DNA from 3 places in the Microbacterium sp. CnD16-F genome. Region 3 is predicted to be linked to each of the others. Evidence: predicted binding sites of a transcription regulator. Region 3 holds the regulator's gene; each other region holds the start of a gene.

Region 1 (9,950 bases), on a different contig from region 3:
GTCTGTCGAACTTCGCGCACGGCGAGATGGTGACCTTCGGCGCACTGGCAGCGCTCTTCTTCTCCGTAGCCGTGGACATGCCGATCTGGATCGCGATCCCGCTCGCGGTGATCGTTTCGGGGCTGTTCGGATTCGGGATGGATGCCGGCCTGTGGCGGCCATTGCGACGAAAGGGCATCGGCACGGTCCAGCTCATGATCGTCTCGATCGGCCTGTCGCTGGCGCTGCGCTACGTCTTCCAGATGTTCGTCGGCGGTGGGACGGTCAATCTGCCGGGCGGAGCATCCGCGACGATCCCGGGGCTCGGCCCGATCCGGCTGACGGTGACCGACCTGATCAGCATGGGCGTCTCCATCGTCGTCATCGTGGCATTCGCCTTCTGGCTCATGCGCACCCGCATCGGTCGCGCGACGCGCGCCGTCTCCGACAATCCGTCCTTGGCAGCGGCAAGCGGCATCGACGTCGACAACGTCGTCCGCATCGTCTGGATCATGGCCGCTGCGCTCGCGGGACTGTCGGGCGTCCTGTGGGCTTACTTCCGCCCGGGGATCAAGTGGGACATGGGCACGAGCATCCTGCTCCTGGTCTTCGCCGCCATCACGCTGGGCGGTCTCGGCACCGCCTTCGGCGCGCTCGTGGGCGCGATCATCGTCGGCCTGCTCGTCGAGGTCTCGACGCTGTGGATCCCGTCTGATTTGAAGTACGTCGGCGCGCTCGTCGTGCTCATCGTCATCCTTCTGTTCCGTCCGCAGGGTCTCCTCGGGCGCCGAGAGCGAATCGGATAACGCCTCATGGACTTCCTCCAGATCCTCAGCAACACCGCGGCGCAGATTTTGTCGCCGGTCACCCTCGGCTTCGTTCTCGCGGCGATCGGTCTCTCCGTTCATTTCGGCTTCGCCGGCCTGCTCAACATGGGCGTCGCGGGCTTCATGGCCGTCGGCGCTTACGGCTTCGCGATCTCGACACTCACCTTCGGCCTTCCCTGGGCGGTGGCCGCCCTGATCGGCTTGGTCGGTGCGGTGCTGTTCTCCCTGGTCATGGGCATCCCGACTCTGCGTCTGCGAGGGGACTACCTGGCCATCGTCACGATCGCTGCGGCGGAGGTGGTGCGTCTGCTCTTCCTGACGTCCTCCTACCGCGAGGTGACGGGTTCGGCGGACGGCCTCTCGGGCTTCCAGCGCGACTTCCGCGCGAGCAATCCGCTGCCGCCGGGCCGCTACGGCTTCGGACCGTGGACGTATCAGTCCGACCAGTGGTGGGTCATCATCGTCGGCATCGTCGTCATCGCGGTCGTCGTCGCCTTCGTCTGGCTGCTGATGCGGAGTCCCTGGGGACGTGTCATTCGCGGGATCCGCGAAGACGAGGACGCCGTGCGCTCGTTGGGGAAGAACGTGTTCGCCTTCAAGATGCAGGCGCTCATCGTGGGCGGCGTGATCATCGCGGCCGGCGGAATCGTGACGGCGATGGGTACCAACGTGAACCCGAACGTGTACGTGACGTCGCAGACGTTCTACGTCTGGACGGCCCTGCTGCTCGGCGGCGCCGCCACGATCTTCGGCCCCGTGCTCGGAGCGGTGCTCTTCTGGGTCGTCCGCGCATTCCTGTCCAATCTCCTCCCCGCGCTCGTGAAGATCGGCTGGCTGCCCTTCCTCACCGCGGAGCAGAGCCAGATGCTCGTGTTCGTCCTGGTGGGTGTCGCCCTCATGCTGCTGGTCATCTTCCGACCGCAGGGCATCCTCGGAAGCAAGAAGGAGCTGACCTTTGTCCGCTGACGTCGCGCCCCCCGCTCCCCGTCCCAAGGCCACCGGCCTGCACAAGGGCGAGATCCGCCCCGGTGTGGAGAAGGTCGACCCGATCATCGTCGCCGACGGTGTCAAGCGAGTCTTCGGCGGCTTGACCGCCGTCGACGTCGACCACCTCGAGATCCCGCGGAATGCCATCACCGCGCTCATCGGCCCGAACGGTGCCGGCAAGACCACCTTGTTCAACCTGCTGACCGGGTTCGACAAGCCCAACGAGGGCACCTGGTCCTTCGACGGCCAGAACCTCGCCGGCATCCCGGCGTTCAAGGCCGCCCGGATGGGCCAGGTGCGCACCTTCCAGCTGACGAAGTCGCTGGGACTGCTCACGGTGCTCGAGAACATGAAGCTCGGGGCGCCCGGTCAGGGTGGCGAGACCATCTGGCGCGGCATCCTGCCGTTCCTCTGGCGCAAGCAGGAAGCAGCGATCGAGGACAAGGCCCGCGGCCTGCTCGCCCGGTTCAAGCTCGACGCCAAGGAGAAGGACTTCGCAGCGTCGCTTTCTGGCGGTCAGCGCAAACTCCTCGAGATGGCGCGCGCCCTGATGAGCGACCCGACGCTGGTCATGCTCGACGAGCCGATGGCCGGCGTCAACCCGGCGCTCACGCAGTCCCTCCTCGACCACATCCTGGATCTCAAGGACCTCGGGATGACGGTGCTCTTCGTCGAGCACGACATGCACATGGTCCGTCACATCGCCGACTGGGTCGTCGTGATGGCCGAGGGGAAGGTCGTCGCCGAGGGGCCGCCCGACACCGTCATGAAGGAGCAGGCCGTCATCGACGCCTACCTCGGGGCCCACCAGGACGTCGATCTCGGCGTCGTCACGGGCCGCTACGAGGGCGAGCTGACCACCGAAGCTCAGGAACTGATCAAGGAGCAGCACAAGCTGCAGGACACCGTCGAGGCGGATGCCACGACGCGCGCCGCGGAGGATTCGTCGGCACCCGGCACTCCGGGCTCGACGCGCGGAACGGAGGAGACCAAGTGAGCGACACCGCCGCATCCCCCGCGGGCGCGACTGCGACCGCACCTGCTCAGAACGTCGTCGAACTGCGGGATGTGCACGCCGGCTATCTGCCGGGCGTCAACATCCTCAACGGCGCCAATCTGACGGCCGCGAAGGGCGAGCTCATCGGGATCATCGGCCCCAACGGCGCCGGCAAGTCGACGATGCTCAAGGCGATCTTCGGACAGGTGAAGGTCCGCTCCGGTGCCGTCGTGCTCAATGGCGAGGAGATCACGGGCCTGCGGGCGAACAAGCTGGTGGCGAAGGGCGTCGGGTTCGTCCCGCAGACGAACAACGTCTTCCCGAGCCTGTCGATCGCTGAGAACCTGCAGATGGGTGCGTATCAGCGGCCGAAGGTCGTCAACGAACGCATCGACTTCGTGACGTCGATCTTCCCCGACCTCGCCAAGCGTCTGCAGCAACGGGCCGGTTCGCTCTCGGGCGGCGAGCGGCAGATGGTCGCCATGGGTCGCGCACTGATGATGGACCCCTACGTCCTCCTGCTGGACGAGCCGTCGGCCGGTCTGTCGCCGTCCCGCCAGGACGAGGCGTTCCTCCGCGTCTCGGAGATCAACAAAGCCGGCGTGACGACCATCATGGTCGAGCAGAACGCGCGCCGGTGCCTGCAGATCTGCGACCGGGGCTACGTCCTCGATCAGGGCCGTGACGCCTACACGGGCACCGGCCGCGAGCTGCTCAACGATCCGAAGGTCATCGGCCTCTACCTGGGGACGCTCGGCACCTGACCTCCCGAAGGACCCTTCGACGCCCCCGCCTTTCGGTCGGGGGCGTCGTCATGTGCGCACGGAATGCCGCCGGCGGACGTCGTCGACGGGCGGCATCCGCTCCCCTGTCGCGATGCGCCAAGCACCGGCCCGTCGCTGCAGGTGACGGCGCGTCGGGTGCACAGAGAACGGCCCCGGTCCGAGGACCGGGGCCGTTCTGTGATCGTCGAATCAGCCGACGTTGAGGAACGAGTAGTTGTTGTCCTCGCCGTACTGGAAGACACCGATGGATGCCTCCGTCGGGTCGCCCACCTCGTTGAAGGTGATGGGGCCCGAGACACCGTCGTAGTCGGCGACCTCACCGGCGTTGATGATGTCGGCGCACTCCGCATAGGTGGTGCACTTCGTGCCGTCACCCGAGCCGCCGGACACCTGCTGCAAGTGCGCAGCGACGTCCGGGCCCTCGCTGGAGCCGGCCTCGAGGGCAGCGAGTGCGAGGAGGATGACCGCGTCGTAGGACTCGGGACCGTAGGTGTAGTCCTTGAGCTCCTCGTTGCCCTCGCCCGTCCAGAACGCGTTGAGATCCTCGCGGAACGTGGCGATGCTGTCGGGGTCGACGGCGGGGTAGGTTCCCTTGGCGCCCGTCAGGGTGCCGGCCTCGAATTCGTCGCCGAAGTTCGAGAGGTTGCCGTCCACGAGGTACATCTTGTCCTTCGGGAAGTCGGCACCCACGAGCTCGGGGATGATCGTCTTCACCTCTTCGAACGTGATCAGCGCGATGGCGTCGGGGTCAGCCGCGAGGACGTCCTCGACCTGAGCCGAGAAGTTGGTGTCACCCGTGTTGTACAGCGACGCGGAGACCACCTCGCCGCCGGCGTTCTCGAAGGCGGCCTTCGTGAAGCAGGCGAGACCCGTTCCGTACGAGTCGTTGAGGATGATCATGCCGAGCGTCTCGGCGCCGTCGCCCGCGATGAGGTTGCCGAGCACCTCGCCCTGCAGGACGTCGGAAGGAGCGGTGCGCCAGTAGAGACCCTTGTCCTCGTAACCCGTGAAGGCGGCCGAGGTGTTGGCGGGCGAGAACTGGATCGCGTCGGCGGCGATGACCTGATCGATGAACTGCAGCGACGTGCCGGAGGACGCCGCGCCGATGATCGCCGTGGCGCCCGCGTTCAGCAGACGGGGGATCTCGGTCTCGTAGGCCTTGTTGTCGGTGTCGCCCGAGTCGCCCTGGACGAGGTTGATGGTCACACCCTTCGCCGCTTCGTTGACCTCAGCGGCAGCGAATTCAGTGCCGGCGATCTCAGGCGGGCCGAGGAAGGCGAGGTTTCCGGTGACAGGCAACGCGGTGCCGATGGTGAACTCGAGGTCGGTGGCGGGGCCCTCCGACGTGGAGGTGTACTCCGGGGTGTACGAGGCCGGTTCGGCCTCGTCGCAGTTGACCGGGAACTCGAAACCGGCCGGCTCGTTGGACGCGCCGCCGGACGCTGTGGGGGTCGAGGATCCGGCGCAGCCGGCCAGGACCAATGCGCTCGCGCCGACCAGGGCGATGGCGCCCATGACCTTTGCGGAACGCGAACGGGAGAGAACGCTCATTGTGCTCCTTGCTGTGGTGACACGGGTCAGTTCGGGACCAGCCCGGTGTGATCAACCTAGCGGCGCGCTCGTCTCCCCAATGTTGCCGTTCGTTAACGATGTGTAACGAGGTGGGCACGCTCCCATAACGGTCTCGGAAAGCGCGGTCAGACGGGGTCGGGCACCAGCGCTTCGGCGCGGGTCCGGTTGCGCCGGGACGACAGGAGCGAGTCCACCGTGAAGACCGCGACGGCGACCCAGACGAGGCCGAATCCGATCCAGCGCTCGAAGGGCATCGGCTCGCCGAGGATGAGCACCCCGGTGAGGAACTGCATGATCGGCGCGATGAACTGCAGGATGCCGACCACGGTCAGCGTGGTGCGGCGGGCGCCGGCGGAGAAGAACAGGAGTGGGACGGCGGTGACGGCCCCCGCCAGCAGGAGCAGGACGGTGTGCCCGGTCCCCTCGCGGCCCATCGTCAGTCCGGAGGTGACGCCGACGAGGACGAGCTGGAGGACGGCGATCGGCACGAGCCAGAAGGACTCGAGGGTGAGGCCGCTCACGGCATCCACCGACGGTCCGATCTTCTTCTTGACGAGACCGTACGTCGCGAAGCTCGCCGCGAGGGCGAGCGCGATCCAGGGCACGCGGCCGACCGCGACAATGATCACGACCACCGCGACGCCCGCGATGCCGACCGCGACCCACTGCGCGGTGCGCAGGCGTTCCTTCAGCACGATGACGCCGAGGAGCACGGTCGCGATCGGGTTGATGAAGTAGCCGAGGCTCGTCTCGACGACGTGACCGGTCAGGGTCCCGATGAGGAAGACCTGCCAGTTGACGTAGATGAGCAGGCCCGCCAGGAGCGTCCAGAGCATGAGGCGACGATCGCGCAGGATGACCCGCATCCGCCCCCAGCCGCGGGTGATCGCGAGCAGCGCGATGCAGAAGACGAGGCTCAGCAGGATGCGCCAGCCGACGACCTCCCACGGGGTCGTCGGGGCGAGGCTGACGAAGTAGAGCGGCAGGAAGCCCCACAGCACGTAGGCCGAGAAGACGAAGACGCCCCCGAGGGACTTCTCGCGCGCGGCCTGCTCGGGTGTCATGAGCACAAGCCTACGACGGTCATGACAGCGGGCACGTCATCCGCACTGCCGCCGATCGCCGTGATCCTGCCATCAACGGGACAGGGCCCGGATGCCGAAGCATCCGGGCCCTGCGCTGCAGTCGCTGCGTGTCAGCGGACGACGACCGCCAGGACGTCGCGAGCCGACAGGACGAGGAACTCGTCGGCGCCGAACTTGACCTCGGTGCCGCCGTACTTGCTGTACAGGACGCGGTCGCCGACGGCGACGTCGAGCGGAACGCGGTTGCCGTTGTCGTCGATGCGGCCGGGGCCCACGGCCACGACCTCGCCCTCCTGGGGCTTCTCCTTGGCGGTGTCAGGGATGACCAGGCCACTTGCGGTGGTCTGCTCGGCCTCGACCTGCTTGATGACGATGCGGTCTTCGAGCGGCTTGATGGAAACCGACACGGTCTACCTCTTTCTTGCTGGTGGGGTCCTGCTACAAGACTCATCAGCACTCGCTTACCGAGAGTGCTAACAAAAGTCTAGAGCGCGGTTGGCACTCATGCAACGCGAGTGCCAACACGATGACGGATGCGGCGACGCACCATCCGACCGGGGAGACCTAGGCTGGCCGGATGGACAAGGCCGAGCTCACCGCCCTCCTGACCCCCCAGGGACTGCGGATGATCGACGAGGTCGGACCCCTGGCATCCACCGCCGAGGTCGCGGCCGCCGTCTCGCGGCTGCGTGCCGCCGGCCACTCCCCCGATCTCGTGTCGGCCGTCGTCGGTCAGGCGCACCTGCGGGTGCGTGCAGAGGGCAAGTTCGGTCCGTTCGCCGAGCGCATGCTGTTCACCCGCGCGGGACTCGAGCAGGCGACCCGCCTCGAGGTCGCCGCCCGGCACGCCGGACGGTTCCGGGCCGCGGGGATCACCCGCGTCGCCGACCTCGGATGCGGCATCGGCGGCGACGCCCTGGGACTCGCGGGCATCGGCCTCGACGTGCTCGCGGTCGACGCCGACGAGACGACGGCCGCCCTCGCCGCCTACAACCTCGCGCCGTTCGGCGACGCCGTTACCGTGCGGCAGGGCCTCGCCGAGGAGACCGACCTGGACGGCTGGGACGCGGTCTGGCTCGACCCCGCCCGCCGGACCGCGGGGCACAGCGAGACCAGCCGCACCCGGCCCGAGGACTGGTCACCCTCGCTCGACTGGGCGTTCGCCCTCGCAGAGCGGATGCCGGTGGGCATCAAACTCGGACCGGGCCTCGATCGCAGCCTGCTCCCCGACGACGTCGAGGCGCAGTGGATCAGCGTCGACGGTTCGACCGTCGAGCTCGTGCTGTGGTCGGGCGCCCTGCGTCGCGACGGCGTTGCACGCTCGGCGCTCGTGATGCGGGGCGGGGCCGCGGCGGAACTGACGGCGGCCGCCGACGCGCCCGACGAGCCGGTCCGCGAGCTCGGCGCCTTCCTCCACGAGCCCGAGGGCGCCGTCATCCGCGCGCGCCTGATCGGCGAGGTCGCCCGGGACCTGCAGGCGGGGATGGTGGCCGAGGGCATCGCCTACCTGACCTCGGATGCCGCCCTGACGAACCCGTTCGTGCAGTCGTTCCGCGTGCGGGAGGTCCTGCCGATGAAGGTGCCCGCGATCAACGCCGCCCTCCGCGAGAGGGGCGTCGGCACCGTCGAGATCAAGAAGCGCGGCGTCGACGTCGACCCGGCGCAGTTCCGGCGCAAGCTCACGCTGCGCGGCGACGCCTCAGCGACGCTGATCCTCACGAGGGTCGGCGAGGGGCGGGACGCGAAGCGGGTCGCCGTGCTCGCGGAGCGCGTCTGAGTCAGCCGGACAGGGCGCCCTGCGAGGCCGCCCACCACAGCCAGCCGGCGCTGTAGGCGAGCGAGGCGATGCTCAGGCCGAGGCCCCAGAACGCGGTCTCGCGCTTCTCCCACGGGCGTCGCAGCGCGAGGACCGCGAGGACGACGCCGATCACGCCGACCGGGAACCCCCAGCCGACGAAGCAGGCCAGCACGAGCGCGAGCGACCCGAACAGCAGCGACCAGCCGGCGCTGCGCGGCAGCACCGGCGCCGGGGGGATCCAGCGGACGTCGGGCGCGGCGGCCTCGGCGGGATCCGGGTGCACCGCGAGTGGCGGCGCGACGGGCAGCGGCTGCGTGAGCTCCCGACGGAAACCGCCCCGGTGCGCGCCGGGGAGCGCGGTGTCCGTCGGCGCGAGGACGACGTCGGGGGATGCCGCCTCGACGGCGGGGGCGGCGGGGGGCTCGTCCGCGGCAGGTGCGGCGGGCTGCGGCATCCGCTCGTCGCTCATGACGAGGGCTCCACCTGGATCGTCGTGACGGGCAGGGTCGAGTCGGCGCCGAACGCGAGGGTCGAGGCGGGGCGACCACTCATGATGAGCTCGGACGCCAGTGCCGCGATCATCGCCCCGTTGTCGGTGCAGAGCGAGAGGGGCGGGATGCGGACGGCCACCCCCGCGGCCTGCGCACGCTCGAGCGCGACGTCGCGCAGACGCTTGTTCGCGATCACGCCGCCACCCAGCAGCAGGCGGGGCACGTCGTGACGCGCGCAGGCGTCGAGCGCCTTCGTCACGAGGACGTCGACGACCGCTTCGCGGAAGGATGCCGCCACGTCGGGCACCGAGACGTGCTCACCGGCCGCCTCGCGCTGCTCGACCCAGCGCGCGACGGCGGTCTTGAGCCCCGAGAACGAGAAGTCGTAGCGGTGCTCGGCCATGTCGGACGCACGCGACATACCGCGCGGGAACCGGATCGCCTGCGGGTCGCCCGTCGCGGCGGCCTTGTCGATCTCGGGGCCGCCGGGATAGGGCAGACCGAGGATGCGGGCGATCTTGTCGAACGCCTCGCCGGCGGCGTCGTCCATCGTCTCGCCGAGCAGCTCGACGTCGGAGACGAGGTCGCGGACGAGGAGCAACGAGGTGTGCCCGCCGCTGACGAGGAGCGCGACGGTCGGGTACTCGACCTCGTCACCGGTGAGGATGTCCGCGGCGATGTGCCCCACGAGGTGGTTCACGGCGTACAGCGGCTTGTCGAGGCTGACGGCGAGCGCCTTCGCGGCGCCCACGCCGACCATGAGGGCGCCGGCGAGACCCGGCCCGCTCGTGACGGCGACGGCGTCGAGGTCGTCGAGCGAGACCTGCGCCTCGGCGAGCGCCGCCTCGATCGCCGGCTGCAGCGCCTCGAGGTGGGCGCGCGCGGCGACCTCGGGCACGACGCCGCCGTAGCGGGCGTGCTCGTCCATCGAGCTCGCGATCGTGTTCGAGAGCAGGGTGCGTCCCCGGACGATGCCGATGCCGGTCTCGTCGCAGCTCGTCTCGATGCCGAGCACCAGGGGTTCGTGCGTCATGTCAGCACCATCCTTCGGCGGCGGTCGGCGCCGCGGTGCGACGGGCGTCCCAGGCGACGAGGTCCAGCTGCATGACGATCGCGTCGACGTCGTCGGGCTGGTAGTAGCGCGGCCGGCGGCCCACCTCGGCGAACCCTTCGGACAGGTAGAGGGCGGCGGCTCCGGGATTGTCAGCGCGCACCTCGAGGAACACCTCGCGCGCGCCGCGGGACCGGGCCGTCGCGAGCAGTTCGCGCAGCAGCGCGCGGCCCCGGCCGTGACCCCGCGCGTCGGCGGCGATGGCGATCGTCTGGATGTCGGCATCCGCTGCGCCCTGCACGGCGCGCACACCGCCGTACCCGACGAGGCGGCCGGCCTCGACGTCGACGACGTACCGGCCGTGGGGGGAGGCGAGCT
Region 2 (9,950 bases), on a different contig from region 3:
CGAGTGGGGTGCCGGCACCGTCGTCTCGATCGACGACGACCGGATACGGGTGTTCTTCGACAGCGAGGGTTACAAGGTGCTGTCGCTCGAGATCGTCGAGCGGGAGCACCTGCTCAAGGCCGGCTGACGTCCCGAGTGCAGGTCAGCCGGCGGCTTCGGGCCGCCACGGTCGCCACTTCTCCCCCTGAACCTGCACTCGGCACAACCACCGCGGCTCAGGGTCGAGCTAGTCGCGGACCCCATCGCCGACGACGTACCGGGCGTCACCGCGGGCCGACGCGTGCCGAGTGCAGGTCAGGCGGCCGCATCAGGCCCGTACGGGCCACGCAACGCACGCTGAACCTGCACCCGGCACACCCAACCGGACCCCGGAGGTCGAAGCCCGCCTCAGACGTCGATGCCGACCGCGGCGGAGCAGCGGGCGAGCTCGTCTGCGGAGAGCTCGAGGTTCCGCGCCTGGAACGAGTCGGTGATGGATGCCGGGCGGCTCGCCCCGGGGATGGGGATGACGGTCTCGCCGAGCGACAGCTCCCACGCGAGGACGACCTGCTGAGGGCTGACGCCGTGGTCGCGGCCGATCTCGGCGAACGCGGTGAACCGCTCGCCGACCGTGCCCGCGCCGCCGATGCCGCCGAGGGGGCTCCACGGCAGGAAGGCGATGCCGTGCTCGACGCAGTACTTCAGCTCGCCGTAGCTGCCCGGGTGCCGCGGCGAGAACTCGTTCTGCACGCTCGTGAGACCTCCCTCGCCGAGCACCTCCTGCGCGATCTGGATCTCTTCGACGCTCGCGTTCGAGATGCCGACCGTGCGGACGAGGCCCTCGTCCTGCAGGGTCTTCAGGTTCTGCATGATCTCCCCGTAGACCATCCACCGGTCGGGCCGGTGGTACTGGTACAGGTCGATGACGTCGACCTGCAGGTTCTGCAGCGACTTCTGCACGGCGCGGCGGAGGTAGTCGAGCGAACCGTCGCGTCCGAAGTCCTTCTCCGCGGTGCGCGTGATGCCGCCCTTCGTGGCGACGACGATCGACGAGCGGTCGCCGTCCCAGCCGGCGAGCGCATCGGCGACGATGCGCTCGTTGTGGCCCATCTCGTCCCAGCTGGGCGCGTAGATGTCGGCGGTGTCGATCAGGGTGACACCGGCGTCCAACGCCGCCCGCACGGTCGCCACCGCGTCGTCGTGCGACGGGATGCCGTTGCCGTTCATCGAGACCGGCATGGCGCCGAGTCCGATGGCCGAGACGGTGAACGGTCCGAGGGTGCGCTGCGACATGGGTCTCCTTCGACGGGGTGGCGGGGGTGCGGCATCCACCCTGCCATCCACGGATGCCGGCGGCGAGAGCCCTTAACAGATCAGCGCGCGGTCAGCTGCTCGCGCACCTGACGGCGCAGCACCTTGCCGATCTGCGACCGCGGCAGGTCGTCGAGCTGCACGACCTTGCGCGGCACCTTGTACGACGCGAGGTGCGAGCGGGCGAAGTCCTTGAGAGCGGATGCCTCGAACGCCGCCCCCTCCTTCATCACGACCGCGGCGACCACGTCCTCGCCGCCGGTCGGCCGCGGCACGCCGACGACCGCGGCGGACTCGACGTCGGGGTGCAGGGTGAGCACCTGCTCGACCTCGCTCGGGCTGACGTTGAAGCCGCCCGTGATGATGAGCTCCTTGACGCGGTCGACGACGGTGACGAAACCGTCCTCCGAGACCGTGACGATGTCGCCGGTGCGCAGCCACCCGCCGTCGAGGAGGACGGCGGCGGTGTCCTCGGGCCGGCGCCAGTACCCCTGGAACACCTGGGGTCCGCGGATGAGCAGCTCGCCCGCTTCGCCCGCCGGACGGTCGACGGTCGGATCGTCGGGGTCGACGACGCGGATCTCGGTGCTCGGGAAGGGCACGCCGACGGTGCCGGGGCGCCGCGTCGGGCCGATCGGGTTGCCGAGCGCGACGGGTGAGGTCTCGGTCATGCCGTAGCCCTCGACGAGCAGACCGCCCGTCGCCTCCTCCCACCGCGTGACGGTGGGCACCGGCAGGCTCATCGCGCCAGAGATCGCGAAGCGGATCGTCGAGAGGTCGACGCCCTTGCGGGTGCTCGCCCGCGACAGCGCGTCGTAGATCGGCGGCACACCGGGCAGGAAGGTCGGCGGCGACTTCTTGAGCGCGCCGACGACGAGGTCGACGTCGAACTTCGGGAACAGCACGATGCGCGCGCCGATCGACACCGCGAAGGTGAGGCAGAGCGTCAGCCCGTAAGCGTGGAACATCGGCAGGACGGCGTAGAAGGTCTCCTCGCCTTCGCGGAGCCCCGGCACCCACGCGCGCCCCTGCGCCGCGTTGGAGCGGAGGTTGCGGTGCGACAGGACGGCGGCCTTCGGCATCCCGGTCGTCCCGCTCGTCAGCTGCAGGAGTGCCGTGTCGTCGAGGACCGGGCGCGGGTGCTTGCGCGACAGGCGCCGCGCCTTGGTGAACTGCGACCACCGGATGACGCCGCGCGCGGTGGGCTTCGAGGTCATCGCCTCGCGCCGCGCCCGCAGCGCCGGCACCGGCACCCGCAGGGCAGTGCGCATCGCCCACGGCAGCGCGTCGGTCATGTCGACGGCGACGATGGCGCCGGGGGCGACGTCGCTCGGGAACTCCGCGACGATGTCGGCGACCTTGTCCCACACGATCGCGACGACCGCCTCGTGCACCTCGAACTGATGCCGCAGCTCGCGGGCGGTGTAGGTCGGGTTGTGCTCGACGACGATCGCGCCGATCCGCAGCGTGGCGTAGAACGCGACGATGTGCTGCGGGCAGTTGGGCAGCACGAGCGCGACGCGGTCACCGGCGCTGACGCCGAGCTTGCGCAGCGCGTTGGCGGCGCGGGAGACCTGCTCGCCGAGTTCGGCGTAGGTGGTCTCGGATCCGAAGAACTCGGTCGCGACCTTCGACCCGTAGCGCTCGACCGCATGGTCGAGCAGATCCACGAGGGTCTCGTCGACGGGGTCGATGTCGCTCGGGACGCCGGGCGCGTACGCGGCCAGCCAGGGGCGGTCGTGCAGATCGGATGCCGGCGGTGTCGGGCTCATGGTGATGTCCTCCTCGGTGTCCCGCCAGCGTAGGGCGGCGCTCCCATGGGTCGGCTGAGGGTTGACGCGGGGGGTCAACGGGGGCGCTCGAAGGCCCCGAGCCCGGCCGACAGCGCCTGAATGACGTCATCGACGTGCGCCGGGTAGCGCTCCGTGACCGTCACCCGACGTTCACCGTCGATTCACCCGGTCGCAGGAACAGCGACCGATCCTGGAGCGGTGACGATTCTGGAACCCCCCACCACCCGCACGAACCTGCCGCTCGCGGCCCACGCCGTCGGCAAGCGGTCGGCGGTGACCTGCCGGTTCAAGTGCGCCGACGCCTGCCTCGGCCCCGAGTGCAACGGGTCGGACAACCCGACGTTCCGCAGCATCGCCGAGCTCGCCCTCTCGCGTCGCACGCTCCTCGGCGCTGCGGCGGCCGGCGCGGTCGTCGTCGCGACCGACGCCTTCGGCCTCGCGAACCCCGCCGCGGCGTCGGCCACGCCGGGCGGACTCATCGAGGCGACCCGTGGCCACGGCGGGCACGGCCACGGCCTGCCGTTCCAACCGATCGCTCCCGTCCCGGCATCCGTCGACGCGCTGACGGTACCGAAGGGCTACACCTGGTCGCCGATCATCCGCTGGGGCGACCCCCTCTTCTCCGATGCGCCGACCTTCTCGCTCGACGCGCAGAGCCCCACCGCGCAGGCCCGCCAGTTCGGGTACAACAGCGACTACCTCGACATCCTCGCCGACCGCAGCGGCAAGACGGGCGTGCTCGTCAACAACCACGAGTACGTGAACCCGAACATCATGTTCCCACCGTCGACGGATGCCGCCGAGCTCCGCCGTCGCGGCGAGGTCTACAAGGCGGCGCAGGGCATGTCCGTCGTCGAGATCACGCGCCGTCGTCGCGGTGCCCCCTGGCGCTACGTCGTGGACGGCCGCCGCAACCGCCGGATCACCGTCGAGACGGTGTTCGAGCTGACCGGTCCCGCCGTGGGTTCCGACCTGGTCACCACCGCCGCCGACCCGGAGGGTCGCTGGGTCAAGGGGACCCTCGGCAACTGCGCCGGCGGCACGACGCCGTGGGGCACGATCCTCTCGGGCGAGGAGAACTTCAACGGCTACTTCGCCTGGGCCGCCGACACGACGGGCCAGAAGCGGTACCAGGCGAGTGCCTCGCGCACGACGTCGACCGGATGGGAGCAGTACGACCCCCGTTTCAACTCGTTCGACCCCGGCTACGTCAACGAGCCCAACCGCTTCGGATACATCGTCGAGATCGACCCCGAGGACCCCACCTCGACGCCGAAGAAGCACACCGCGATGGGGCGCTTCAAGCACGAGGGCGCGAACGTCATCGTGGCCGAGGACCGCCGCGTGGTGGCCTACATGGGCGACGACGAGCGCAACGACTACCTCTACAAGTTCGTCTCGAAGAACCGCATCAGCTCGTCGCGCAAGAAGAACATGACGCTGCTGTCGGAGGGCGACCTGTTCGTCGCCCGCTTCCGCGGCGACTCGCCGGCGGCGCAGATCGACGGCTCGGGCACGCTGCCCGCGGACGGCGCCTTCGACGGCACCGGCGAGTGGGTCGCCCTCACCCGCAACGGCAGGAGCGTCGTGCCGGGCATGACGATCGAGGAGGTGCTGGTCTTCACGCGGCTGGCCGCCGACAAGGTGGGGGCGACCAAGATGGACCGCCCCGAGGACGTGCAGCCGAGCCCGCGCACCGGCAAGGTCTACGTCGCACTGACGAACAACACAGACCGCGGCAAGACCTCGATGGTGGATGAGGCGAACCCCCGCACCGGCAACCGGTACGGTCACGTGATCGAGCTGACCGAGCGCCGCGGCCAGGCCGGGACGAGCTTCGGCTGGAGCATCCTGCTGCAGTGCGGCAACCCGTCCGACCCGAGCACCTACTTCGCGGGCTACCCGAAGGACAAGGTGTCGCCGATCTCGTGCCCCGACAACCTCGCCTTCGACGAGGACGGCACGCTCTGGATCTCGACCGACGGCGCCCCCAGCACGATCGGGTTCAACGACGGACTGTTCCGCGTGCCGCTCGAGGGTCGGGAGCGCGGTCACGTGCAGCAGTTCCTCGCGGTCCCCCGCGAGGCCGAGACGTGCGGACCCGTCATCCACGCCCGCGAGAAGCTCGTCTTCGTCGCGGTGCAACATCCCGGCGAGAACGGGACGGTCGCGGCTCCCACGTCGCTGTTCCCCGACTACGGGTCGACGCGACGGGGCGATGTGCCGAACGCGCCGCGCCCGTCGGTCGTGCAGGTCTACCGGGCCTAGCCCCGGCCGCAACGCACGAGGGCTCGCACCCGCTCCGGGTGCGAGCCCTCAACGGCGTCCGGGTCGCGATGGCCTCAGTGCACGCCCGGCCACCACTCCGGCATCAACCGGAAAATGCGGGCCTCGGCGGCTGCGGCATCCGTGTCGTCCTCGCGGATCCAGACGTCCATCACGCCGACCAGGCCCCCGGCGATGAAGGCCGCGGCCTCGTCGCGGTCGCGCGGGGACCGCGGTGCGTCGCGGACACCCGCCTCGGCGAGTTCCTCCAGGGCGATGTGGGCGCGTCGGCGCAGACTGTCGCTCAGCGCGGCATGCAGCGCGCCGCGGGCCGAGGACTCGAGCAGGGCGCGGTAGAGGTCGCGGCTCCCGGCGAGCCACTCGAGCAGGCGGCGGGTCACGGCGTGGTAGACGTGGGCCGCATCCGCTTCGGTGGCGATGTCCACACCGATCGCGGCGATCGCGTCGATCTCTTCGGTCAGCATCGTGACGGCGAACTCGTCGACCCCCGCGGCGTGCTTGTAGAACGTGGTGCGGTGCACGCCCGCTTCACGGCAGAGCTCCGCGACCGACACCGCCGCGAGGGGCCGGTCCGCCAGCAGGCGGACGAGCGCTGCGCGCAAGAGCCGGGGTCGAGGGAGCTCCAGCGCACCCCTTGCCCGTCCATCACAAATTGATAACAAGAAACCCTTGCCACCGTTATCTCGTCGTTATACATTCGTTGCACGGTAGATGTTTTGCTGTGGCAGCTACCGACATGTGATTGCAGGACACTCTTGGTGCAAAGGGACAAGGGCCGGCTGGATGCCTCTCCAGCCGGCCCTTACTGCGTGACGCGTCAGACGGTCGCGCTCCGACGGCGTCGCATCACCAGCACGGCGCCGAGCGCGAGCAACGCCGCACTGGTACCGCCTGCGATCCACACCGGACCCGACTGACCGCCGGCCGACGCGAGCTCGTCGCCGACGGCGACGACCTCTTCCTCGGCCACAGTGACAGAGGCCCAGCCGACCAGCTCACCCGACTCGTCGACGACGGCCACCCGGTGACGGCCCTCGTCCCACGGGTCGCCCTCCGCGTCCACCGCCGATTCGAGGTTCGGCCGCAGCGGCTGACCGTCGTACTCGTCGGGGATCACCCGTCGGATGCCGCGGTTCTGGTCGGTCTCGGGGAACCGCGCCACGAACTCCTCGACCACCAGCATCCGACTCGTGCCATCCTCGGCGCGGGTCAGCGTGTAGTCGACGGTCAGACCGTCGAAGGAGAAGTCCTCAACGTCGGCGTTCGCCGTCGAGGGAGCGCCCACGAGAACGCCGAGCGCGACGGCGACGACGGCTCCGGCACGGGCGAGACGACGGGACCAGGGCTGCACGCGGTCAACCCTATGAGCGACGCTACAGTTGACGCCATGACCGACCGTCGCCTCGCCATCGCTGCCTGGGAGAGCCTCTTCCGCGCGCAGCACGAGGTCCTGGCGGAGATCTCGCGGGACTTTGAGGACGACGACCTCTCGAGCGCCGAATACGACGTGCTCCTGACCGTCACGCGCTGCGAGGGTCACACCGCGCGGCTGCGCGACGTGACGGCGAACATGCTCATCAGCCAGCCGAGCGTGTCGCGCCTGGTCGACCGGATGGTGGCGCGCGGGCTCGTCGCGAAGTGCCCCGACCCCAACGACGGCCGCGGCGCCGTGCTGCGCGCCACGGAGCAGGGCGCGGCGATGTTCCGCCGGCTCGCGACGACGCACGGCCGCACCATCGCCGAGCGGATGTCGGTGCTCACCGACGACGAACTCGCCGAACTCGAGCGGCTCACCGCTCGCCTGCGCGGCGTCTGACGACACAAAAATCGCCCCGCACCCGAGACGGGGTGCGGGGCGATCGTCGTCTCACCGCCGGAGCGGTGCGCCGGTCACTGGTCGATCGGCTGCGGCTCGCTCTCGCGGGTGGTGATGGTCGGGGACGAACCGTCGGCGACGACCTCGACCTTGCGCGGCTTGGCCTTCTCGCTCACCGGGATGGTGACGGTCAGCACACCGTTGTTGTAGGTCGCGGTGATCGCGTCGGTGTCGATGCCCTGGCCGAGGTTCAGCTGGCGGAGGAAGCTCGCGGTCTCACGCTCGCGCGTGATCCACTTGACCCCCTCGCCCGACGACAGCGTGCGCTCGGCGCGGATGGTCAGCAGCTGGCCGTCGACGTCGATGTCGACCGAGCCCGGGTCGATGCCGGGGAGGTCGGCGTTCAGCACGTAGTGGTCGCCGTCGCGGTACAGGTCCATCGGCATCCGTCGCGGGCCGCGGCGCGTGTCGAAGAGCGTCGACGCCAGGCGGTCGATTTCACGGAACGGGTCGTAGGTCGCCATGATTCTCTCCTTTGTCCAAGTGGTCTGAAAGTTGAGCCCCTGCGGCTCAAGTACCTCCAGATTAGCACTCGCGCATGGAGAGTGCCAATGGTTCTCGCACGGCGAACGACGCGGCGGAGGTGCCCCGTAGGCTGACCGCATGAGCGCCCACGAGATCGCCCCCGAGCCCGCCGACCCGTTCCTCTGGCTGGAGGAGATCGACGGATCCGCCGCTCGCGCGTGGGCCGCGGAGCGCACCGCCGAGACCGAAGGCGCCTATGCGGGCGCTGCCCGCGACGCGCTCGAGACCCGGCTCACCGGCATCCTGCAGGACCCCGACCGCCTCGTCGTCCCGAGTCGTCACGGCGACCTCATGTACGACCTGTGACGGGATGCCGACAACCCGCGCGGCCTCTGGCGCCGGACGTCCCTCGCCGCCTTCACGGCGGGCACCCCGGACTGGGAGGTCCTGCTCGACGTCGACGCACTGGGCCGCGAGGAGGGGAGGACCTGGGCCTTCGCCGGCGCGACGCACGGGCCGGCCGGCAGCAGCCGCGCGCTCGTGCGCCTGAGCCCCGACGGCGGAGACGCCGCCGTGGTGCGCGAGTTCGATCTGGAGACCCGCCGCTTCGTCGAGGACTCCCCCTTCGCCCTCGACGCGGAGAAGTCCGTGATCGCGTGGGTCGACCGCGACACGCTGCTCGTCGCCACGGCCCTGCACGGCGGCGGCGTCACGGACTCGGGCTATCCGATCACCGCCCGTGCCTGGCGCCGCGGCGAATCGCTCGAGGACGCGCCGCCGATCCTCACGGGTGTCCCGTCGGACGTCGGCGTGTTCGCGCACGTCGATCACACCGGCGGCGCGGCGACGCCGATCGTCGTCATCGCGCACGACTTCTTCCACTCCGAGGCATGGGTGTGGGACGGCACCGAACCGCACCTGATCGCCGTGCCGCAGGACGCGCACGCCGACGTGCACGGCGACCTGGTCGCCGTCCGGACGACGACGCCGTGGCGCATCGGCGACACGACGCATCCGTCGGGCACCCTCCTGCTCGGCCCCCTCGAGACCGTGACGAGCGGGGACGGGTCGGACCTGCGCGTCGCGTTCGCGCCGACCGACACCGCGGTGCTCGAGTCCTGGACGTGGACGAAGACCCGCCTCGTGCTGACGATCCTCGACCGCGTGCAGAGCCGGCTGGTGTCGCTCGACCCGGCGACGCTGACCGGTGTCGAGCTCGACCTCGGGCTCGGCGACGACGACCTCTTCAGCGCGAACGTCGCCACGGCGGACGACGACGAGGACGACCAGCTCTGGGTCGTCGCGCGCGGCTTCCTCACACCGCCCACCCTGCTCGTCCTCGACCCGGGCGCGGAGCCGCGGGTCGTCGACCGCAGCCGCGCGACCTTCGACGCGACGGGTCTCGTCGCCGAGCAGCACTGGGCGACGTCGGCCGACGGCACCCGGGTGCCGTACTTCGAGGTCGGCCCCCGCGAGCGTCACGGGGCGCTGCCCGTGCTGATGAACGGCTACGGCGGCTTCGAGCACGCGCTGACGCCGGAGTACCCGACGATCGTGGGCCCGGCCTGGCTCGAACAGGGTCGGGTGTACGTCGTCGCGAACATCCGGGGCGGCGGCGAGTTCGGCCCGGAATGGCACCTCGCGGCGCTCCGCGAGAACCGCCACCGCGCGTACGAGGACTTCGCCGCTGTCTCCCGCGACCTCGTGGCGCGCGGGGTCTCGACCCCCGACCGCATCGCCTGCCACGGGCGCAGCAACGGCGGCCTGCTCGTCGGCAACATGCTGACCCAGAACCCCGACGACTTCGGCGCGATCGTCTGCGGCGTCCCGCTCCTCGACATGCGCCGGTACACGCGCCTGTCCGCCGGCGCGAGCTGGATCGCCGAGTACGGCGATCCCGACGACCCCGCCGACTGGGAGTTCGTGAAGACCTTCTCGCCGTACCACCTCATCGAGCCCGGGCGGCGGTACCCGGCATCCCTCATCTACGCGGCGGCCAGCGACGACCGGGTCGGGCCGGTGCAGGCGCGCAAGATGGCGGCGCGGTTGGCGGACGAGACGGATGCCGAGGTGCACTACCTCGAGCCCGTCGAAGGCGGTCACGCGGGCACCATCGACGCGGCGGCCACCGCGGCGCTGCACGCGACGATCCACGCGTTCCTCGACAGCACGGTGGGCCGCGCCGGCTGAGGCGGGAACGCCCGCCCTCTACGCTGGGAGCGGGAGGTCCACCGCATGAG
Region 3 (9,950 bases):
CCCGTCCCGTCGCCGACGACCGGCTCGGTCGGATTCAGCTTCCAGGCGTCGTTGCGGTAGTCCACGATGAGCGGCGCCGAGAAGGTGACGCCCGCGCCGACCGTCACCGGCTCGGTGAGCGAGACGTAGGCGGGGGTCAGCGCCTGGTTGGCGGCCGATGTGTAGTCGAGACCCGCGCCGTCGTCGAGGCGCACACCCCGGGCGGCGTTGTCGGCGGCGACGGCTGCCGCCTCGTCGCTGCCGGGTCGGGCGGCGTCGGTGGGCTGGCGCAGCGGTGCGTCGCCGGCGGCCAAGCCGACCTCGCCGAAGCGGTTGGTGCTGTAGGTGTCGCTGACGGTGAACTCGCCCTGCGGGGAGATCAGCATCGACTCGAGCGACTCGCGCTGCGCGGCGGTGGTCGGCCACGCGACGGTCGCCGGCGTCGGCGCCTCCGCGTCCTCGATCACCCGGGCGTCGCCCGGCTCGACCGTGATCTCGGTGAGCCCGTTGTACTCCGACACGACACCGGTGACCGTGACCGTGTCGCCGAGCGCGACCTCGCCGACGGCGCCCGGCGCGTAGACGAAGACGGCGTCCGACGCCGTGTGCGTGTCGAGATCCAGTGCCCCGCCCGTGCCGGGCGTCTGGATGACGTAGCCGTTGTAGCCGCCGGTGGGATAGTGCGCGGTGACCACGCCGGTGGTGGTGACGGTGCGGCCGGTCAGCGGGGACGCATCCGTCGTGCCCTGGATCTCGGCGATCGTCGCCGCCTGCGGCTCGGGGTCGGGCTCCGGCTCGGGATCGACATCGGCGCCGAGACCCGTGGGCGTCGGTGTGCCGGCGGTGAAGTCCGCTGCGTTGTCAGCCGTGTTCGTGGCGTCCTCGTCGCGCGAGACGCTCGTCGCGTTCGACGTGCCGGGAGCGGGCGCGGAGCCGGCGAAGGCCGAGGCGGTGCTGCCCCAGCCGACGAGGTCGACGACCTGCTCGAGATCGGCGATGCCGGTGCCGCCTGTGAGGGCCGTCTCGCTGGAGACCAGGGCGACCTTCGCGCCGCTGCCGCTCATCGCGATCGAGCCGTCGACGTCGGCCTCGAACGCGGGGAGCGACGTGTTGCTCCCGAAGGCCTGACCGATGAGCAGGTTCTCGCCCGCAGGGAGGTCGATGTCGCCGAGCTTCGTGACCTGCCACGTGGCTCCCGTCGCGGAGGCGTACTGCACGCTGAAGCCGCTCAGGTCGATCGCCGCGTCGCCGGTGTTGGCGAGCTCCACGAAGTCCCGGTTGAAGGCGGCGCCGCTGTTGCCGCCGCCGCCGTACACCTCCGAGATGACGACGGGCGCGTCGGCCGACACGGCGGCGTTCGCCGCGCTCGGCACGAGGGCGAGACCCGCGGTCGTCACGGCGGTGACCGTGAGCAGGGCGCCGGTGCGGCGGAGGAAGGACGGTGACGCGTGCGCAGGAACGGGTGGGTTCGACACGTGGGATCTCCCGAAGCGGCACGGGCGCGGGGCTTATCGCGCAGGAACCGACCGCCACATTGAGCATTCGGTCGGTTCCACGGCCCCGCAAGTGTCAGATCGGTTAACTCTTTCTCATGCGACCGCGTGTTGGCGTGTCGTCGACGCGGGGGCTATCGTGCCGGATCCGAGGGCCGGCCGCGCGGCCGTGCGCCGGTAGACTCGGCTGGTCATGTCACCCCGCGCCCTTCAGCCCCTGCAGCCCGCGGCCACGCCGCCCGCGCAGCTCCGCAACTTCTGCATCATCGCCCACATCGACCACGGCAAGTCCACCCTGGCCGACCGCATGCTGCAGATCACCGGCGTGGTCGCCGACCGCGACATGCGTGCCCAGTACCTCGACCGCATGGACATCGAGCGCGAGCGCGGCATCACCATCAAGAGCCAGGCGGTCCGGATGCCGTGGGCCACCGCCGACGGCACGTTCGCCCTCAACATGATCGACACCCCCGGCCACGTCGACTTCACCTACGAGGTCAGCCGGTCGCTCGCGGCATGCGAGGGAGCGATCCTCCTCGTCGACGCGGCGCAGGGCATCGAGGCGCAGACCCTCGCCAACCTCTACCTCGCCCTCGAGAACGACCTCGAGATCATCCCGGTCCTCAACAAGATCGACCTGCCCGCGGCGGACCCGGAGAAGTACGCCGCCGAGCTCGCGAACCTCATCGGCGGCGACCCGGCCGACGTGCTCAAGGTGAGCGGCAAGACCGGCATGGGGGTCGAGGCCCTCCTCGACCGCATCGTCGAGCGCATCCCTGCACCCGTCGGGGATGCCGACGCCCCCGCCCGGGCCATGATCTTCGACTCGGTCTACGACGCCTACCGCGGCGTCGTGACGTACGTGCGGATGGTCGACGGCAAGCTCGAGCCGCGCGAGCGGATCCAGATGATGTCGTCGAAGGCGGCCCACGACCTCCTCGAGATCGGGGTGTCGAGCCCCGAGCCCGTGCCCACCAAGGGTCTCGGCGTCGGCGAGGTGGGCTACCTCATCACCGGTGTGAAGGACGTCCGCCAGTCCAAGGTCGGCGACACGATCACCAACCACCGCAAGCCCGCATCCGAGGCGCTCGCGGGGTACACCGACCCGAAGCCCATGGTCTTCTCGGGCATCTACCCGATCGACGGCAGCGACTACGCCGAGCTCCGTGAGGCGCTCGACAAGCTGAAACTGTCGGATGCCTCGCTGCAGTACGAGCCGGAGACCTCGGTCGCCCTCGGGTTCGGGTTCCGCTGCGGCTTCCTCGGTCTGCTGCACCTCGAGATCATCACCGAGCGCCTCGCGCGCGAGTTCGGACTCGACCTCATCACGACCGCGCCGTCCGTGACGTACGAGGTGATGACCGACACGGGCGAGACCGTGACGGTCACGAACCCGTCCGAGTACCCCGACGGCCGCGTCGCAGAGGTCTCCGAGCCGGTCGTGAAGGTCGGCATCCTCCTGCCGAAGGACTACGTCGGCACCGTCATGGAGCTCTGCCAGTCCCGCCGCGGCACCTTGCTCGGCATGGACTACCTCAGCGAGGACCGCGTCGAGCTGCGCTACAACATGCCCCTCGGCGAGATCGTCTTCGACTTCTTCGACCACCTGAAGTCCAAGACGCAGGGCTACGCGAGCCTCGACTACGAGCCGGCCGGTTCTCAGACCGCCGACCTCGTCAAGGTCGACATCCTGCTGCAGGGCGAGAAGGTTGACGCGTTCAGCTCGATCGTCCACCGTGAGAAGGCCTACGCCTACGGGACGATGATGACCGAGCGGCTGCGCAAGCTCATCCCGCGTCAGCAGTTCGAGGTCCCCATCCAGGCCGCGATCGGCGCGCGCATCATCGCCCGCGAGAACATCCGCGCGATCCGCAAGGACGTCCTCGCGAAGTGCTACGGCGGTGACATCACCCGTAAGCGCAAGCTGCTGGAGAAGCAGAAGGAGGGCAAGAAGCGCATGAAGATGGTCGGCCGCGTCGAGGTCCCCCAGGAGGCGTTCATCGCCGCGCTCTCGGGAGACGTCGAGGGCAAGGACAAGAAGTAGGCTGGCACGATGCGCCGCGGGAGTTTCCAGGCAGGGACCGTCGACTACGCCGCCGTCGGGGCCACGCAGGCCCCCGATCTCATGGGCTATCCGCCGAAGGGCACGACCCCGGCGGAGGCGTCCTGGCGTCTCGGCAGCGGTAAGAGCCGTTTCGTCACCTCGACCGAGTCGCTCCTCGGGTGGGGAGCGCAGCGCGGGGCGGGTCTCCAGGTAACCGATGTGCGCCCGGCATCCGGTCCGATGTACTCCGGTGTCGGCTTCGACGCCGACGGCAACGCCGTCCAGCCCAGTCGTCTCGACGACGAGCAGCGCTTCGACGCCGACGGCGTGCCGTTCGCGAGCGCCGGGACGACCGTGCACCTTCGGGGGCGCGTCGGCGGGATGCGGGCCGATGCCGAACTCCGGGTCATCTCGGTCGTCGACGAGCCGCGCCGGGTCGGGTTCTCGCTCGGCACCGTCGGCGGATCCGTCGTCAGCGGCGAGGAGTCCTTCCTGCTCGAATGGCGCGACGACGACGAGGTCTGGTTCACGGTCCGCGCCTTCGACAAGCCGACCGGCGTGCTCTACCGCCTCTGGCGTCCGCTGGTGAAGCGTCGGCGTCGCGCCCTGTTCCAGGGGTACCTGCAGGCGATGTCGCCGATGTACGCCACCGGCTCCTGATGGGCTCGGCCCTTCCCCTCGGCGATCCCGCTCCTCTCGACGGCGCTCTGCCCGCCGACGTGCGCGTGTCGGACGACGTCGACTTCGGCGTCTACCTGCACGTCCCGTTCTGCCGCGTCCGCTGCGGCTACTGCGACTTCAACACCTACACGGCGACCGAACTGCGCGGCGCCCGGCAGGACGCGTACGCCGACGAGGTCCTGCGCGAGATCGCGATCTCCCGGCGCGTGCTGGCCGAACGCGGACCGCTCCGCCCCGCGCAGACGGTGTTCTTCGGCGGCGGCACCCCGACGCTCCTGCCGCCCGGCGACCTGGCGCGCATGCTCGACGGCGTCCGGGAGGCCTTCGGCCTGGCGGACGGTGCCGAGGTGACGGTCGAGGCGAACCCCGACACGATGACGGACGCCGTGGCCGAGACCCTCGCGGCCGCCGGTGTGACACGCCTGTCGATCGGCATGCAGTCGGCTGTCCCGCACGTCCTCGCCGCCCTCGACCGCACCCACGACCCCGCGAACATCGCGACGGCCGTCGCCGCGGCACGGAACGCGGGGCTGGCGGTCAGCCTCGACCTCATCTACGGCGCTCCGGGGGAGTCGCTAGAGGACTGGCGAACCTCGCTCGAGACGGCGACGGCCCTCGCACCCGATCACGTCTCGGCCTACGCGCTCATCGTCGAGGACGGCACGAAACTCGAGCGGCAGATCCGCCGCGGCGAGGTGCCCGCTCCCGATGACGATCTGCAGGCCGACATGTACGAGCTGGCCGACGAACTGCTCGCCGCGGCGGGGTACGGGTGGTACGAGGTCTCGAACTGGGCGACGAACGGCGCGCAGCGGTCGCGCCACAACCTGTCGTACTGGCGCGGCCAGGACTGGTGGGGGTACGGCCCGGGCGCCCACAGTCACATCGGCGGACTCCGGTGGTGGAACGTGAAGCACCCGGCCGCGTACGCCCAGCGTCTCGCCGTCGGCCAGTCCCCGGCCGCGGGACGGGAGCGACCGGATGCCGAGGCCCGCCGCCTCGAGGACATCCTGCTGCGCTCGCGCATCGTCGATGGGGTGGCCGTCGACGAGGCGACGGCCATCGGGCGGCGGAACGTGGCATCCCTCATCGCCGACGGGCTCGTCGACGGCGCGGCGGCGGTCCACGGCACGATCGTGCTGACCCGCCGCGGGCGGCTTCTCGCCGACGCCGTCGTGCGGGCGCTCACCGAGTGATCCGAGCAGAACGCTCCGCGCGCGGTAGAATTGGCACTCCAAGATCGAGAGTGCCAGCGGAGGAGGGGTGATGGTCTCGGAACGCGGTCTTCAGGTGTTGCGCGCGATCGTCCAGGACTACGTGGACACGCGGGAACCCGTCGGCAGCAAGGCGATCGTCGACCGCCACCAGTTCGGTGTGTCCGCCGCCACGATCCGCAACGACATGGCCCTCCTCGAGGACGAGGAACTCATCATCGCGCCGCACACGTCGTCGGGCCGTGTGCCCACCGACAAGGGGTACCGGGTCTTCGTCGACCATCTCGCCGAGGTCCGTCCGCTGACCTCCGCGCAGCGCTCCGCGATCGGCGCGTTCCTGGAGGACACCGGCGACCTCGACGACCTGCTCGTCCGCACGGTCCGCACGCTCACCCGCCTCACCGGACAGGTCGCGATCGTGCAGTACCCGTCGTTCGCCCGGGCGAACGTCTCGCACGTCGAGGTCGTCCACCTCGGCGGCACCCGCATCGTCATCATCGTCGTGACCGACACCGGCCGGGTCTCGCAGCGGGTCGCGTTCCTCGCGACCGAGCCGTCCGCCGAGGAGGCCGAACAGCTCAAGCTCGCGATGGCCGCGCTGCTGACCGGCAAGAGCGTCCGCGACGGTGCCGCGGCGATCGCCCGCATCCTCGAGGAGGAGGCTCCGGCCCCCCGCGAGGAGAACCGGCGGATCGTCCTGCGCGCGATCGGCGAGGAGCTCGACGAGTTCCGCTCCGACCGCATGGTCATGGCCGGGTCCGCGACCCTCGCCCGTCGCGAAGCGGACTTCCGCGGCAGCATCTACCCGCTGCTCGAGGCGATCGAGGAGCAGGTGACGCTCCTGCGCCTCATGGGGGAGATGGTCGCGGACGACCGGGGACTGGCGACCAGCATCGGCCGCGAGAACGAGCCGTTCGGGCTCGCCGAGGCATCCGTCGTCGCGGGGGATTACGACGCCGGCGGCTCGCAGGCGCGCGTGGGCGTGCTGGGCCCGACCCGCATGGACTACCCCACCAATCTCGCGGCGGTCCGTGCCGTCGCGCACTATCTGACGCGTCTGCTCGAAGAAGACGAGAAGTCGCGCTGAACGAATCGGCCTCCGGGCCGGAGAGGTGATTGTGGCTGACCACTACGAGGTCCTGGGTGTCGCGCGCGACGCGAGCCCTGAGGAGATCAAGAAGGCGTACCGCCGACTGGCGCGACAGCTCCACCCCGATGTGAACCCGGGAGAGGATGCGGCGGAGCGCTTCAAGCTCGTGACGCACGCGTACGACGTGCTGAGCGACCCCGACCAGCGCCAGCGGTACGACCTCGGCGGTGACTCCGGGGCGTTCGGCGGCGCCGGGGCCGGGTTCGGCGGCTTCAGCGACATCTTCGAGACGTTCTTCGGCGGAGGCGGCGGGGGCACGCGTGCCGGACGCCCGCGCTCGCGTCGCGAGCGGGGCCAGGACGCCCTCGTGCGCGTCGACCTGACCCTCGGCGACGTCGTCTTCGGCGTGCACCGCGACATCGAGGTCGACACGGCGGTGCTGTGTGAGACCTGCCAGGGCTCGTGCTGCCAGCCCGGCACCCAGCCGGTGACCTGCGACATCTGCCACGGCTCAGGGCAGATCCAGCGGACCGTGCGGAGCCTGCTCGGCAACGTCGTCACGTCGCAGCCCTGCACGACCTGCCAGGGCTACGGCACGACCATCCCCTACCCGTGTTCCACGTGCCAGGGCCAGGGCCGCGTCCGCGCGCGCCGCACCGTGTCGATCGACATCCCCGCCGGCGTCGAGACGGGACTGCGCCTGCAGCTGCCCGGATCGGGCGAGGTCGGCCCCGCGGGCGGCCCCAACGGCGACCTGTACCTCGAGGTGACGGTCGCGCCGCACGACGTCTTCAGCCGTGACGGCGACGATCTGCTCGCGACCCTCGAGGTGTCGATGATCGACGCGATCCTCGGCACGAGCGTCACGATCGATTCGCTCGACGGCCCCGTCGACCTCGAGATCCGCCAGGGTGTCCAGGCGGGCGACGAGCTGACCATCCGCGGGCGCGGCATCACCCCGCTCCGCGGCGAGCAGCGCGGCGACCTCCGCGTCGCCGTGCAGGTGGTCACCCCGTCGCACCTCGACCCGAAGTCGCGGGCCCTCGTCCAGGAGCTCGCCAAGCGCACGCGCCCCGCGCCGCCGCACCTCGCCGAGTTCCACCCGGGCCTGTTCTCCAAGCTCCGCGGCAAGTTCAAGCGCTGACCGTGGCCCTGCATTTCCTGATCGAGGATGCCGGTGCCGCCGGCCCGGGCGACGTCGTCCGGCTGACAGGCGCCGAGGCGCACCACGCGGCCGCCGTGCGCCGCATCCGGGTCGGGGAGGGGGTGACCGTGGGCGACGGCCGCGGACTCTGGCTCACGGGAACCGTCGCCTCGGTCGCACCGAAGGAGGTCGTCGTCGAGGTCGTCGAGCGGCGGGAGCACCCGGCGCCGTCGCCGCGCACGGTGCTCGTGCAGGCGCTCGCGAAGGGTGATCGCGACGAGCTCGCGGTGCAGGCCGCGACCGAACTCGGCGTCGACGCGATCCTCCCGTGGCAGGCAGCCCGGTCCGTCTCGCGGTGGGACGGCGCGAAGGTCGCCAAGGGCGTCGCACGCTGGGAGTCGATCGCCCGCGAGGCGGCCAAGCAGGCCCACCGTGCCTGGCTGCCCGAGGTGGCCGACCCGGTGACGACGCGGCAACTCGTCTCGCAGGCCGAGTCGGCACGGATGCTGGTGCTCGAACCCACGGCATCCGCTGCGCTCTCCGCGGTCGACCTCGACGCCGCAGACACCCGTGACGTGCTGCTCGTCGTCGGTCCCGAGGGTGGGATCTCGCCCGACGAGCTCGACGCGTTGCAGGCCGCGGGCGCGACCCTCGTGCGGCTCGGCGACACGGTTCTGCGCACCTCGACCGCCGGTCCCGCGGCGCTCGCGCTGGTCAACCGGGCGCTCGGCCGCTGGTGAGTCGGCACCGGCCGACGCCGGGAGCCGCTGACTAGACTGGGGGGATGAGCGAGTCGTCGGTGTTCACCCGCATCCTCCGGGGTGAGATCCCCTCCGAGATCATCGCGGAGACCGAGAACGCGTTCGCGATCCGCGACATCGCCCCGCAGGCTCCCGTGCACCTGCTCGTGATCCCCAAGAGCGAGCAGTACCGCGACGTCGTCGAGCTCGCCGCGGGTGACCCTGCCCTGCTCGCCGAGCTGGTGGGGCTCGCGAACAGCCTGGCCGCCGAGCACGCCGACGGCGACTTCCGCCTGATCTTCAACACCGGCCCCGGCGCCGGTCAGACCGTCTTCCACGTCCACGCCCACGTGCTGGGCGGCGGGCTCAGCGAAGGGAGCCTCGGTGGCTGACAGCACCGAACCCACCGTCGACCGCATCTACGCGGACGGCGTCGCGATGGTGCAGCTGCTGGGTCCTCAGGACCGCCTGCTGCGCACCGTCGAACGCGAACACCCTGACGTGCAGGTGCACGTCCGCGGCAACGAGATCACGCTCACCGGCGAGGGCGACGCCGTGGCGCGTGCCCGCGAACTCGTCGACGAACTCATCGGCATGGCGCGGGCGGGGCAGGGCCTCGACCCGAGCGACGTCACCCAGTCGAGCCGCATCCTGCGGGACAACGGCGGGATGCGTCCCTCCGAGGTCCTCGGCGAAGCCATCCTCTCCTCGCGCGGCAAGGTCATCCGTCCGAAGACGCTCGGCCAGAAGGAGTACGTCGACGCGATCGAGGAGAACACGATCGTCTTCGGCATCGGCCCCGCCGGCACCGGTAAGACCTACCTCGCGATGGCCAAGGCCGTCCAGGCGCTGCAACGCAAGGAGGTCAGCCGGATCATCCTGACCCGTCCCGCCGTCGAAGCGGGGGAGCGTCTCGGATTCCTGCCGGGCACGCTGACCGACAAGATCGACCCGTACCTGCGGCCGCTCTACGACGCGCTGAACGAGATGATGGACCCCGAGCTCGTCCCGAAGCTCATGGCGTCGGGAACGATCGAGGTCGCCCCCCTCGCCTACATGCGCGGGCGCACCCTGAACGACTCCTTCGTCGTCCTCGACGAGGCGCAGAACACGACGCCCGAGCAGATGAAGATGTTCCTCACCCGTCTCGGGTTCGGCACGCGAATGATCGTCACGGGCGACATCACGCAGGTCGACCTGCCGCAGGGCGCGTCGGGCCTCCGGCTCGTCACGCGGGTGCTCAAAGACATCGACGACATCCACTTCGCGCGCCTGACGAGCGACGACGTCGTGCGCCACACTCTGGTGGGCCGCATCGTCGACGCCTACAGCGCGTACGACGAGGAGAAGCTCGCCGCACGCCGTGAGCGCGACGAGGCGAGCGAGTTCGCGAACCGCGCCGAGCGCCGCGCGGGCCTGCGGCCCGCCGGACCCCGCGACCGACAGCCCAAACGAGGACGATCATGACCATCGAGATCACCAACGAGTCCGGTGTGGAGGTCGACGAGACCGTCCTGCTGCGCCTCACCGAGCACAACTTCGCCGAACTGCACGTCAGCCCCGAC

The links. Region 3 encodes HrcA, which represses chaperone genes, less so after heat shock. Its sites were predicted from a motif close to TTNGCACTCGNNNNNNNCGAGTGCNAA; they were not measured.
Region 1: a site for HrcA is predicted at 6,728-6,754, ahead of groES (co-chaperone GroES). Genes of this name have one in related genera too.
Region 2: a site for HrcA is predicted at 7,771-7,797, ahead of NH287_RS09565 (Hsp20/alpha crystallin family protein). Genes of this name have one in related genera too.

The regions. Positions count from the first base shown of each region.
Region 1 is NZ_JAMXSA010000027.1:3,044-12,993, forward strand. It holds gene NH287_RS08825 (branched-chain amino acid ABC transporter permease) at 1-785, shown strand, start outside; gene NH287_RS08830 (branched-chain amino acid ABC transporter permease) at 792-1,772, shown strand; gene NH287_RS08835 (ABC transporter ATP-binding protein) at 1,762-2,790, shown strand; gene NH287_RS08840 (ABC transporter ATP-binding protein) at 2,787-3,554, shown strand; gene NH287_RS08845 (ABC transporter substrate-binding protein) at 3,765-5,126, opposite strand; gene rarD (EamA family transporter RarD) at 5,273-6,211, opposite strand; gene groES (co-chaperone GroES) at 6,343-6,639, opposite strand; gene NH287_RS08860 (class I SAM-dependent methyltransferase) at 6,810-8,009, shown strand; gene NH287_RS08865 (hypothetical protein) at 8,011-8,499, opposite strand; gene tsaD (tRNA (adenosine(37)-N6)-threonylcarbamoyltransferase complex transferase subunit TsaD) at 8,496-9,554, opposite strand; gene rimI (ribosomal protein S18-alanine N-acetyltransferase) at 9,556-9,950, opposite strand, start outside.
Region 2 is NZ_JAMXSA010000031.1:3,909-13,858, reverse strand. It holds gene NH287_RS09600 (RecQ family ATP-dependent DNA helicase) at 1-127, shown strand, start outside; gene NH287_RS09595 (aldo/keto reductase) at 388-1,272, opposite strand; gene NH287_RS09590 (long-chain-fatty-acid--CoA ligase) at 1,353-3,062, opposite strand; gene NH287_RS09585 (PhoX family phosphatase) at 3,291-5,351, shown strand; gene NH287_RS09580 (TetR/AcrR family transcriptional regulator) at 5,426-5,971, opposite strand; gene NH287_RS09575 (LPXTG cell wall anchor domain-containing protein) at 6,187-6,720, opposite strand; gene NH287_RS09570 (MarR family winged helix-turn-helix transcriptional regulator) at 6,757-7,185, shown strand; gene NH287_RS09565 (Hsp20/alpha crystallin family protein) at 7,260-7,709, opposite strand; gene NH287_RS09560 (hypothetical protein) at 7,849-8,076, shown strand; partial or broken gene NH287_RS15265 (S9 family peptidase) at 8,113-9,048, shown strand; gene NH287_RS15260 (prolyl oligopeptidase family serine peptidase) at 9,211-9,900, shown strand; gene NH287_RS09550 (DUF3459 domain-containing protein) at 9,946-9,950, shown strand, end outside.
Region 3 is NZ_JAMXSA010000011.1:23,851-33,800, forward strand. It holds gene NH287_RS04990 (ExeM/NucH family extracellular endonuclease) at 1-1,454, opposite strand, end outside; gene lepA (translation elongation factor 4) at 1,666-3,516, shown strand; gene NH287_RS05000 (DUF1990 family protein) at 3,526-4,176, shown strand; gene hemW (radical SAM family heme chaperone HemW) at 4,176-5,393, shown strand; gene hrcA (heat-inducible transcriptional repressor HrcA) at 5,464-6,498, shown strand; gene dnaJ (molecular chaperone DnaJ) at 6,530-7,645, shown strand; gene NH287_RS05020 (16S rRNA (uracil(1498)-N(3))-methyltransferase) at 7,648-8,385, shown strand; gene NH287_RS05025 (HIT domain-containing protein) at 8,430-8,777, shown strand; gene NH287_RS05030 (PhoH family protein) at 8,824-9,852, shown strand; gene ybeY (rRNA maturation RNase YbeY) at 9,849-9,950, shown strand, end outside.